DNA from 3 places in the Oceanobacillus sp. FSL W7-1304 genome. Region 2 is predicted to be linked to each of the others. Evidence: predicted binding sites of a transcription regulator. Region 2 holds the regulator's gene; each other region holds the start of a gene.
What was found. The regulator Rex, encoded in region 2, represses fermentation and respiration genes when NADH is low (regulators of the CRP and FNR family bind a similar motif). The targets are predictions, from matches to a motif close to TTGTGAAATATTTCACAA.
Positions count from the first base shown of each region.

Region 1: NYE61_RS07430 (cytochrome ubiquinol oxidase subunit I) is a predicted target of Rex. The motif match lies at 1,402-1,419, and genes of this name have one in related genera.
Region 3: pflB (formate C-acetyltransferase) is a predicted target of Rex. The motif match lies at 1,834-1,851, and genes of this name have one in related genera.

Region 1 covers NZ_CP150211.1:1,495,977-1,500,243, forward strand. Annotated here, with positions in the region: gene proB (glutamate 5-kinase) at 1-176, opposite strand, end outside; gene NYE61_RS07425 (YfiT family bacillithiol transferase) at 683-1,192, opposite strand; gene NYE61_RS07430 (cytochrome ubiquinol oxidase subunit I) at 1,569-2,909, shown strand; gene NYE61_RS07435 (cytochrome d ubiquinol oxidase subunit II) at 2,906-3,931, shown strand; gene cydC (thiol reductant ABC exporter subunit CydC) at 4,083-4,267, opposite strand, start outside.
Region 2 covers NZ_CP150211.1:1,935,635-1,939,901, forward strand. Annotated here, with positions in the region: gene NYE61_RS09745 (CPBP family intramembrane glutamic endopeptidase) at 1-158, shown strand, start outside; gene NYE61_RS09750 (YdiK family protein) at 162-359, shown strand; gene NYE61_RS09755 (hypothetical protein) at 436-1,452, opposite strand; gene NYE61_RS09760 (redox-sensing transcriptional repressor Rex) at 1,750-2,388, opposite strand; gene NYE61_RS09765 (ABC-F family ATP-binding cassette domain-containing protein) at 2,540-4,267, shown strand, end outside.
Region 3 covers NZ_CP150211.1:4,111,180-4,115,446, reverse strand. Annotated here, with positions in the region: gene NYE61_RS20200 (HAD family hydrolase) at 1-42, shown strand, start outside; gene NYE61_RS20195 (chromate transporter) at 133-660, opposite strand; gene NYE61_RS20190 (chromate transporter) at 657-1,229, opposite strand; gene pflB (formate C-acetyltransferase) at 1,874-4,117, shown strand; gene pflA (pyruvate formate-lyase-activating protein) at 4,232-4,267, shown strand, end outside.

The DNA of each region.
Region 1 (4,267 bases), 440 kb from region 2:
AGCCTTCTAAAGCCAGCTGCAACAGCACCTGAAGATACAAGAATAACTTCATGGTTTGCTTCTCGAAGCGCAGCCAGCGCGTGAATATGATCATTTAGTTTTTGCTGATCGATTTCACCCTTATCATTTGTTAGGGAGCTACTGCCAATTTTGACTACGATTCGTTGCTTACGCATTTCGATTACCTCCATTAAACGTATTTCCTTATGTACACAAAAAAGCCCAATCGCCCTATATTATAAGGACGAAAGAGCTCTCTTCCGCGGTACCACCATTACTTGAATGTATGCACATTCCACTTCATCCATAACGCTGGAAATGCGCCCATGTATTGGCATGGGACTCTAAAGGTAGGTTCTGCAGGTTGTCTATGACGGAATCTTTCAGCTTCTAAATTCCGCTCTCTTTCATAGCAAGTACCGCATACTAGTCCTTTATTAACGTTCAATATATTGATTTCTATTATGGCGAGAAAAAATCCCGTTGTCAATAGGTAAAATATTCAGTTCTTTTTATTGGTAATTTTTAATTTGATGAAGGTTATTATGAAAGTAAAGGACGTGTTGCTCGATAATACTAAAAAAAGACAGCTAGAAGATTCTACTGGATGAATAAAAAATTAAGCCCACTTTTAAAGAATTGGCTTATCGTAGCTCGATAAGCCAATTCCATATATAATGTATTATTCTGCTAAAGCGATTTTTATATGGGCTAAGTGGTGCTCTTCGTGCCAAGCTAATTTTGCAACTTTTGTTGCAACCGTGATTTTACCGTTTTTTTGGTGAGTAAACGCCAGATTTAATTGCTCTTCAGTTAAATTATTCCCTAAAGATACGATGCGTTCATTTATGCCTTCTAGCATTTTAATGGAACTTTCTATAGGAAGTTTTGTATCCGGTTGAATAGCCCACTTGTCTTGATCAAAATTTGGTACTGTGGGATTTTCATCTGTTAAAGCAAGCTTCAAACGTTGATACATATTCAACTGGGAATCTGCAATATGATGAACAAGCTGACGAACTGTCCAGCTGCCATCACGATATTGTCTGCTGAGTTCCTCATTACTTAATGAGTCAACAGCTTTCCTTAAACGGATCGTGTAAGTTTCAATTTCTTTTAGGCATTCATGTGTATTTTCTAATGTTACTTTTTCAGGAACCTGTAATTTCCCTATTGGATATTTGACATCCATTTTTAATCCCCTTTCCTTTATTCGTTATTTTTAATTTGATTAGATCATCCTCTTTTTATTTTAACATATCTATCTAATTCCTCTAGTAAACGCTTTCCATAGAAATGGTCCTCTTTTTCAAGAAATACCTTTCCAATTAAATATAGATTAACAACGATTTTTTTGGGGAAAATACATATTGGTTGTCATTTTCTCGATTTATTATAAGATTGTTAAAGAGTTCACAATTAATTCATTTCCCGTTTGAAATATTGTCATATCTAATATCCAATTAGGTACGTCAACACGTTAGAATGAACTTAGATGTGCCTTTACATATCTAAGTAGAGCCTAATCTTAGGTGGTTTATTTGTGAAATTAAGGAGGAGGATCTGCGTTGTTATTTGATGATCCGGTATTTGCCAGTAGATTATTAACCCTTTTAACCCTTTCGTTTCACATTATCTATGCAACCATCGGTGTAGGGGTGCCCCTCATGATCATGATTGCACAATGGGTTGGAATCAAGAAGAACGATATGCACTATATGCTGATGGCTAGACGATGGGCAAAAGGGTTTGTCGTGACGGTTGCCGTAGGTGTCGTGACAGGAACTGCAATTGGTTTACAATTATCACTATTGTGGCCTAACTTTATGGAGCTTGCTGGTAATATCATCGCATTGCCATTATTTATGGAAGTTTTTGCTTTCTTCTTTGAAGCAATATTCTTAGGGATTTATTTGTATACATGGGATCGTTTTGATAACCCTCGTAAACACTTACTATTATTGATCCCGGTTGCACTTGGAGGTGGTATGTCTGCTGTCTTCATTACGATTGTCAACGCCTTTATGAATGCCCCAGCAGGTTTTGACATTATGAATGGACAACTTGTAAATGCAAATCCGATTGCAGCAATGTTTACTGCAGCAATGCCGACGAAAGTGTCCCACGTACTTGCTACTGCTTATATGACCGTTGCATTTATGCTGGCAGCCATTGCTGCATTCAGATTGCTTAAAGGTTCGAAACATGAATACCACAAAAAAGCTTTGTTTATGACGATGAAAATCGGACTTATCTTTTCCATTGCAACTGTGTTAATTGGAGACCTGTCTGGAAAGTACTTGGCAGAATATCAGCCTGAGAAACTAGCTGCAGCTGAATGGCATTTTGAAACTGAGGAAGCTGCACCACTCATTCTTTATGGAATGCTTGATGAAAATCAGGAAGTGAATTACGCGCTGCAAATTCCATTTGGATTAAGTATTCTTGCGCATGGTTATCCAAATGCAGAAGTAATTGGATTAGATCAATTTCCAGCAGAAGAACAGCCACCGTTAATTATCCATTATTATTTTGATTTAATGGTTACAATCGGTATGTTCATGCTGGCTCTCTCATTCGTCTATTGGGTTGGAGCAAAACGAGGCTGGTCTTTCGTTAAGACAGCATGGTACCGATCACTTATTGTCCTTGGTGGGCCATTGTCATTCTTAGGAATTGAAGCTGGCTGGTGGATGGCGGAAGTTGGTCGTCAACCTTGGATACTCAGAGGAATCATGACGGTTGATCAAGCAGCAACATCAAGTGATTATGTTGGCCATATGTTTATCCTTTTCGTAGGATTATATTTCGTTTTAGGTGTTGGTACGGTTGTCGTGCTAAGACGAATGTTTAAAAACGATCCGATTGAAAAGGCGCTCGCCAAACAGCAAGGTGGTGATTCTGAATGAGTTTAGAAGTTCTAGGAATTTCCGTACTCTGGTTATTTTTATTTGGATATGTCATTGTCGGCTCGATCGACTATGGTGCAGGGTTTTTTAACGCCCAAAGCATTATAACTGGTAAGCAACATATTTTATCTAAAATTATTCAGCGTTATCTATCTCCTGTCTGGGAAGTAACGAATGTATTTTTTGTTTTCTTTTTCGTTGGGATTGTTGGGTTCTTTCCACAATCGGCATATTACTTCGGAACAATTTTACTGATTCCAGGAAGTATTGCGCTAGTTTTGCTGGCAATCCGAGGCTCTTATTATGCGTTTGAATCGTATGGAGCACGAGGTCATAAAGGATATGCCTTTATGTATGGAGCTTCCGGACTGTTAATTCCAGCTTCATTGTCGATTGTCTTAACCATCTCTGAGGGTGGGTTCGTATCCATCGTGAACGATAACCCAGTGCTTGATTACGCAGCTCTATTTACTAGCCCATTAACCTGGTCTATTGTGGCATTAAGCATTGTTGCTGTTTTATATATATCCGCTGTCTTCCTTACGTGGTACGCATATAAAACTGGTGATACAAAAGCAACTGATTTGATGCGGAAATACGCACTTGGGTGGGCTTTACCATTGATTATTACTGCTAGTGGCATTGTTTATGAATTAAGCTCTCACAATGAAGCCCACTTTGAACGGATTATGGATTTGTGGTGGATGTTTGCACTTTCCTTTATATTATGGTTTGCAACAGTATGGCTCATCTGGAAAAGAAGAAACTACGGTATGGCATTCTGGCTGCTTGTCGGTCAATTTGCAATGGCATTTTTCGCGTATGGAGTTTCCCATTATCCGTACTTGCTTTACCCGCATCTTACCATTTATGAAGGGTTCACTAATACGGCGATGGCAATTTCATTAGTATTCGTGTTTATTCTTGGCCTAGCCTTATTGCTTCCCTCCTTGTATTTGTTATTACGGCTATTTCTGTTCGATAAAAATTATGTACAAGGAATCAAGAATAAGAAGGAGTGAGCTAAATGTTTCATGATTTTCTAATCTTTGTCGCTCCCATTCTCATTATTCTAATTGCGATTGCGGTTGCATTTTGGGGAGCCGGTAAGGATAAACCTGTAACAAAAGAAGCTGACGAGGACTAATCTTCTCTGTCAGCTTCTTTTTCTTTTTACAGATCTGCCAAAAAGACACTTTGTTCGATTTTCTTCATTTGATAAAAATAACCTTTACTTTTCATCAATTCTTCAAAGGTGCCAGCTTCTGCAATTTCCCCTTGATCCATGACAATAATTTGATCCATTTTCTCAAGCCCTGTTAAACGGTGACTAATTAAAACGACTGTATCATTTTCAG
Region 2 (4,267 bases):
AGACAAAACGAATTCTCGTTCCGATTATCGTTCATGCAGCAATGAACACATTAGTTGTTGTCGGGCAATTATCGATGGATCCAGAAGAAATGCAGCGACAACTTGAGCAAATGCAACGTCAGGTTGAGCAATTGCAAATGATCCTTATTGGAGGTTAATGAATGATTCATTCTTTGTTAGTTAAAGCGTTCATTTACTTCATAATGGCAATGATTTTTATTTACGTTGCCGTCCAAAGCAAAGGGCAAACAATCTGGAATCCCACCACGCTCATTTTTGCTGCTGTAGCAACGCTTGCCTTTGGAGTTGCAGTTCGATTGCTTAATAAGTATTTTCGATTGAAAAAGAAGAAGCATTAAATAGATACTATATAGATCTTCTTAATAAAAAAGAAGGCTGTTTCTAGATTAATACTGAAACAGCCTTCTTTTATTTTTATTGGATAGACTTCAACTTATCTATCCATTCATCTTTATCTTCGATTGATTTTTCAAACGTTGTGTAGCGAACAACATACAAATCATTGTCTTTCGCAAATACCCTTGCTACTTCTTCCTGATCGAGCTGAATATCATCTTCTGTTAATGAAAAATCAAAAAATCCTTCTTCCGCAGAATTAAATTCAAGCTCACCTGTAGTCATTTCTGTTAAATTCATTTCCATCATTTCGATAAAGCCTTCAGCACCTAACAATTCATCACCATCTGGATAATAATGAATCGTAAACAGCTCTGTGAAATTCGTTTGATCCTCATCAACTAAAAGAAATTCAGCGGTTGCTTCACCGTCTCCTTCCTCATAGTTCTCAAGCTCCCACTTTCCTTCATCAAACGGAATTTCTAAGCTCGTAATTGTGTCAATGTAAACACCTTCTGCCGCTGCATCAGCAGCAGTCTCTTCGATAACATCCCCATTCTCATCAAGAGGAATTATTTCGCTTGGTTCTTCAGAACTATAAATTTTCCATGCACCATCATCTGGTCGCAAGACATGAACCCCGTGTGTTTCATTATTCATAAAATCAGGACCATCGACTTTCATTGTCGTCTGTTTATAAGAGATTGTTGCTTCTTCTTCTGATTTTTCCTCCACAACTAAATCAAATAATTCCATATCTAATGTATACACAGATAATTGATCGATTGTCGTACGTGTTGAGTCATATAAAGGAGATTCACTATGTATGGTTTCCATGTAAGCATCCAAGTCATTTTCTGTTAATGCTTCTAAGTTTGCTTCAAGTACTGCAAATAATGCCTCATCTTCTGGAACTACATTTTCTTCTGCTTCTTCAGACCCATTTTCCTCGTTTGCTTCCGCATCATTTGTTTCTTCAGTTGCTTCAGCATCGTTAGTCCCTTCACTCTCATTGTCACTTTCATTTGAACATGCAACAATGAACAAACTAATAAATAAAACAAACATAATACCTAAAACCTTTTTCACGTTCACGAATAAATTCCTCCTCTTTCTCAATATATTCCCAATACAGATTAACGTAATAATCAGTAAATGGATAGATGTCTTAAGAACCAATAATTTTCAGAAAAATATTAGTTCCATTTATCTAGTTAATATTTATCAGCTTATTTCCAGTGGTTGTTTAAAACAGAGATTTTATGGAATTGATGCAAATAAATTATGGTATTTACCAATATAAGGACATCCAAATCCAACCATAAAAAAACAAGGCTTTTGACCTAAAATCAATAGCCTTGTAATTAAACAAAAATTCACAATGAGTAATATCTACTCTGGATTATCTAACGAATAATGCTTTAGGAAATAAACAAGGGCCTGCAATTCAACAGCAAGATCAATATGGTGGACCCGAATATGCTTCGGTACACTAATCCTTGCAGGAGTAAAGTTAAGAATCCCTGAAATCCCTTTTTCTACAAGCTTATCGGCGATCACTTGTGCTTCAACAGCTGGCACAGTTAGGATAGCGACTTTAATGTCTTCTAACTTTTCCTCTAAATCACGAATATCATAAACGGGTACCCCGCCAATATCCGTGCCAACCTTTTCTGTATCTGCATCAAATGCCGTAGTAATCCGGATATTATTGTTCTTCATAAAGTTATAATGAAGGAAGGCTGTGCCTAAGTTCCCAACTCCGATTAATGCAACCTCTGTAACCTCATGCTGATCCAACGTACTTCGGAAAAATCCTAATAAATACTCTACATTATAGCCGTATCCCTTTTTTCCCAATGCGCCAAAATAAGAAAAGTCTCTTCGAATTGTTGCAGAATCCACTTTTACTGCATCACTCAGCTCCTTTGAGGAAACTCGCTTCTTCCCTTGCTGATTTAAATTGTTAAGAAAACGATAATATAAAGGCAGCCGCTTGGCAGTAGCTTGTGGAATTTTATTCTGTTCCATCAATCTTCCTCTTTTCAATCCAATAGTTGTATATGATAAGTTCTTTCCTTCTATTTTAACAGAAAACGTCAAATAAGTCGTGATATTTTTCACAATTCAGTTGCCTCGTTAAATAACTATAAGATACACTGTACATGATGGGGTGAAAAAGATGATATTAATGCAACTAAACGGAATTTCCAAATCCTTCGGTGCTGAAGAGATTTTATCAAATATTAAAATTGAAATTAAAGATAAAGACCGTATAGCTATTGTCGGCAGAAACGGTGCAGGTAAGTCAACATTACTTAAAATTATGGCACAAGAATTATCGTATGATGAAGGGGAATTTTTTCAACCGAAGGATCTTACATTCGGTTATTTATCCCAGCATATGACGTTAGAATCAGGGAAAACCATTTGGGATGAAATGCTAGAGGTATTTTCCCATTTAAAATCATTGGAAAAGCAACTTCGAGCATTAGAGAAAGAGATGGAGAAAGCCAGCGAATTATCTGGAGAAGAATATGACAAAGTCCTTAAAGAATATGACAAACTTCAACTAGCATATCAGACTGATGGGGGCTATACGTATGAATCTGATATTAGAGCTGTACTTAGTGGGTTAAATTTTGAGTCCTTTGATTATGATACTCCAATCGCAGAACTTAGTGGTGGACAAAAAACACGACTTGCCCTGGGTAAATTGCTGCTTCAAAAACCACAGCTGCTTATTCTTGATGAACCGACCAACCATCTTGATATTGATACATTGTCATGGTTGGAAAACTATCTCGTTAGTTATCCAGGCGCCATTGTCATCGTTTCACACGATCGGTACTTTCTTGATAAAACAGTTTCCATTGTATATGAAATTTCACGGCATAAAACGCGAAAATACCATGGTTCGTACAGCAAGTATTTGGAGCAAAAAGCACTAAATTATGAACAGGAATTAAAGGAATTTGAAAAGCAGCAAACTGAAATTAAAAAAATGGAAGACTTTATCCAGCGGAATATTGTACGTGCTTCGACTACAAAACGAGCACAAAGCAGGCGGAAGCAGCTTGAAAAAATGGAGCGTCTTGATCGGCCACTAGGTGATGAGTCATCCGCTTCCTTCTCCTTTCAAATTAATCGCAGAAGTGGAAATGATGTATTAAAAGTTGAAGAGCTTAGCTTACGTTATGAAAAAGAAGTGGACCCTATTTTTTCCAACATACGACTGGATATAAATCGCGGTGACCGTATCGCACTTGTTGGTCCGAATGGTGTAGGGAAAACTACATTACTTAAGGCCATCTTAGGTAGACTGCAGACAGAAAAAGGAAACATCCAGCTTGGTACAAATGTACAAATTGGCTACTATGATCAAGAACAGGCTGATCTTAATTCTACTAAGACGATTCTTCAAGAATTATGGGATGATTACCCCACCATAAATGAAAAAGATATCCGCACGGTTTTAGGAAACTTTCTTTTTTCTGGAGATGATGTATTAAAGCAGGTCCATACATTAAGTGGTGGAGAAAAAGCAAGACTAGCCCTTGCTAAGCTTAAAATGCAGCAAGCAAATTTCCTTATTATGGATGAGCCTACAAACCATTTGGACATCGATAGTAAAGAAGTGCTGGAAGCAGCTTTGATTGATTTTCCTGGAACCATCCTTTTCGTATCACATGACCGCTATTTTATTAATAAAATAGCTGATCAGGTTGCTGAAATGGAACGAGATGGAATTACGATCTATCTTGGGGACTATGATTATTATTTGGAGAAGAAAGAAGAAGAGGCAGAAATCGAAAGGCTAAAACAGGAAAAGGAAACAACATCCAACTCTGAAACAAAAAAGCTAAGCTATAAGGAAGGCAAGCAGCTGCAAAGTGAAAAAAGGAAAGTC
Region 3 (4,267 bases), 2.0 Mb from region 2:
GGTATCTATAACGGCTTAAAAAAGCTCGGGGTTATCGAGTAATGGGAATATAAAAAGCAAAACCCAACAATCAAGGGGTTTTGCTTTTTTTCATAAGTTGAGGCTTATGGAGGCGATAAGGGCTAGATCTATTTATAAAAGAAAGCCACCGTAAATAAGAGCTCCGGCAATTACAAATGCAGGGTGTATTTTAAAACGCTCGATTAATAGAAAACTAACGCCAACCAGTAGTACCGTCTGCCAAATTCCAATTCCTATATAAGATTCACTGAAAAACCTCCATGCCATAACACCGAGCAATATAGCAATGACCGGCTGAACAAAAAGCGTTAACCGCTTTACTTTAGGAGAGTCCTTATATTTTAACAACAGTCCACCAAGGAATATTAATAAAATTAGAGATGGAGCCACAGTAGCAAATACGCCTACAATCGACCCAATAACCCCTCCTACTTCATAGCCTATGTACCCTGCCATCTTCGTTGCAATTGGACCTGGTAAAGAGTTTCCAAGCGCTAAAATCTCACTAAATTCCTGCACTGACATCCAACCATATCGTAATACCACTTCATTTTCAATAAGGGGAATGGAAGCAGGTCCTCCCCCATAGCCCAGAATACCCGGAATAAAAAAGGCGACAAAAATATCAATATAGATCATACATCTTCACCTTCTTTATTCTTTTTTTGCTTCTTGTGGACTGGCAGAGACAGCGCCAGGATGAGTAGAACAGCAATCAAAATTCCTGGATGCACCTGAAGAATTTGTAAAGTGATAAAGAAAATAGCAAGAAATATACATGTCTTTACCCATCCCAAGCCAATAGCAGCTTTTTGGGCAAATTGCCATGTCAAGACAGCCATCATCATCCCCACTACTGGAACGACTGCTGCCGTCATTCCTTGCACCCAATCAAATTCTTTAACTTGTGAAAGTGTAGTGAGTAAAACAATCATTAATAAAATCGTAGGTACAATCGTAGCAAGAACGGCATTTATCATTCCTAGTATACGGGCAACCCGATAACCAATATAACCAGGTAGCTTTGTTGCAATTGGACCCGGTAATGTGTTTGCTAAAGCAAGAATATCACCAAATTCCTCGTTATCCATCCATTTATAGTGATCAACTACTTCCTTTTGAATAAGCGGTATCGAAGCAGGTCCTCCCCCAAATCCGAGTATACCAACACGAAAAAAAGCAATAAATAAATTCCAATGTGTTTTCATTTGTCACAAACCTTTATCTATTTTTAGTATGTTGCCAGCCTATCCAGTGATGAGCTTTCGAGTAAGCCCGTGAATCCAGTAAATAGGCCCCAAATGTTGATGCTCTCTTAATGCTGGAACCCCATTCGCTTTAGATAATCAAATAACTCACTGCGCCAAGAAGCTCATAGCCTACATAACTTACAGAATGAACTTATCATTCCTTTGATTGGTAACTCATCTTTGACCAATCAAAGGAGCCTACTCTCTTCCCATTCGGGCTCTCATCACTTCTATGAACGACCAAATAAACCTACTCTCTTCTCATTCGGGCACTCATCACTTCTATGAACGACCAAATAAACTTATTCTCTTCTCATTCGGGCACTCATCACTTCTATGAATGACCAAATATACTTACTCTCTTCTCATTAGGGCACTCATCCATTTATGATTTCCTTAAATATGACGTTCAAATCATTTATACCATTATACGTGAATGAAACATATTTTTAAATATTTCATTCCTTCTTCATCGACACGATATAGTTACAATTCTGACACACTTCTTTAACATTTTAAATAACTTCATCTAAAAATATGTGATATGATAAATATATAAAGAATGCTCAATGTTTCACAATATCTTTTTTAGGAGGGTTATTATGGTTGTAACTGCTCAAAACAAAATGGATTTTAAAAGTGGAAAATGGCAAGAGGAAATTAATGTTCGCGACTTTATTATGCAAAACATTACTGTCTATACTGGTGATGAAAGCTTTTTAGCAGGATCGACAAGGAACACGACAATTTTATGGGAACAAGTGATGGATTTAACAAAGCAAGAACGAGAAAATGGTGGCGTATTGGATATGGACACATCAATTGTATCAACCATTACGTCACATGGAGCAGGCTATTTAAATAAAGGTATTGAAAAAATTGTTGGTGTCCAAACAGACCAACCTTTTAAGCGCTCTCTTCAACCATTTGGTGGTATTAGAATGGCAGAAGATGCTCTACATGCATACGGATATGAGTTAGATGAAGAAGTAAAGCATGTCTTCAACAATTATCGGAAGACACATAACCAAGGTGTTTTTGATGCATACACACCTGAAATGCGAGCAGCAAGAAAAGCTGGAATTATTACAGGTCTTCCTGATGCTTATGGACGCGGACGGATCATTGGCGATTACCGAAGAGTTGCTTTATATGGTGTTGACAGGCTAATCGCAGATAAACAAAAAGAACTTGCAGCAACGGGAGTTAATGGTGTGATGTCCGAGAAAATCATTCGTGACCGCGAAGAGCTTTCTGAACAAATTCGTGCCTTACAAGAATTAAAACAGCTCGGTTCAGATTATGGATATGATATTTCCAATCCTGCTACAAATGCAATCGAAGCGTTCCAATGGTTATATTTTGGTTATTTAGCAGCTATCAAGGAGCAAAACGGCGCAGCTATGAGTCTTGGCAGGGTTTCTACCTTCTTAGATATTTATATTGAGCGTGACATTCAAAATGGTGTCATTACAGAAGAAACAGCACAAGAGCTTGTCGATCATTTTGTAATGAAACTACGACTTGTAAAATTTGCAAGAACTCCAGATTACAATGAATTATTTAGTGGAGATCCAACTTGGGTTACAGAATCAATTGGTGGTATTGCTATAGATGGTACACCGCTTGTGACAAAGAATTCGTTCCGATTTTTACACACATTAGACAATCTTGGGCCTGCACCCGAACCAAACTTAACGGTTTTATGGTCTGATCAATTACCACGCCCTTTTAAGGAATACTGTGCATCTATGTCCATTAAAACAAGTTCAATTCAATATGAAAATGATGACCTCATGAGGAAACAATTTGGAGATGATTATGGAATTGCATGCTGTGTTTCTGCAATGGAAATTGGCAAGCAAATGCAGTTCTTCGGTGCACGAGCTAACTTAGCCAAAGCATTGCTATATGCAATTAATGGCGGGGTAGATGAACAATCCTTCACTCAAGTAGGACCGAACTATGAACCAATTACTTCCGAATATCTACACTATGAGGAAGTAATGGAAAAATATGACCAAATGCTAGAATGGCTTGCCGGATTATATATTAATACACTAAATGTGATTCACTACATGCATGACAAATATAGCTATGAACGAATTGAAATGGCATTACATGATAGAGACATTCTCCGGACAATGGCAACTGGGATTGCAGGATTATCAGTTGCAGCTGATTCACTAAGTGCCATTAAGCACACAAAGGTAAAAGTAATCCGCAATGAAGCTGGCTATGCCATCGACTACAAAATAGAAGGAGATTTCCCGAAATACGGAAACAATGATGACCGAGTTGACGCTATTGCAGTTGAACTTGTCACAGCCTTCATGAATAAAATCAAAAAGCATCAAACATACAGAAATTCTGTACCAACACTTTCTGTATTAACAATTACTTCCAATGTCGTTTATGGGAAGAAAACTGGAAATACACCAGATGGACGAAAAGCTGGAGAGCCCTTTGCTCCTGGAGCGAACCCATTGCATGGACGTGACGAAAAAGGAGCACTTGCATCCCTCAGCTCTGTCGCAAAATTGCCTTACGAATACGCATTAGACGGAATAAGCAACACCTTTTCCATTGTACCAAAAGCATTAGGGAGAGAAGAAAGTACACGAATTCAAAATCTAGCAGGAATGCTAGACGGATATACGATAAAAGGTGGACATCATTTAAACGTCAATGTGTTTGATCGCGAAACATTGCTCGATGCAATGGAGCATCCAGAACAATATCCACAGCTAACCATCCGTGTATCTGGATATGCGGTAAACTTTATTAAATTAACGAGAGAACAACAATTAGATGTTATTAATCGAACATTCCATAAAGGGATGTAAGCAAACCACTTGTAAGGAAAAAAGCATGCAATAGTTAGATGATATAGGTTCTCGCTTCCCTGTTTAAGGGGAGCACCCTATTACGTCAACAATTTTAATGGGGAGGTTTTTCAAGTGAAAGGTCGAATTCATTCTATCGAAACATGTGGA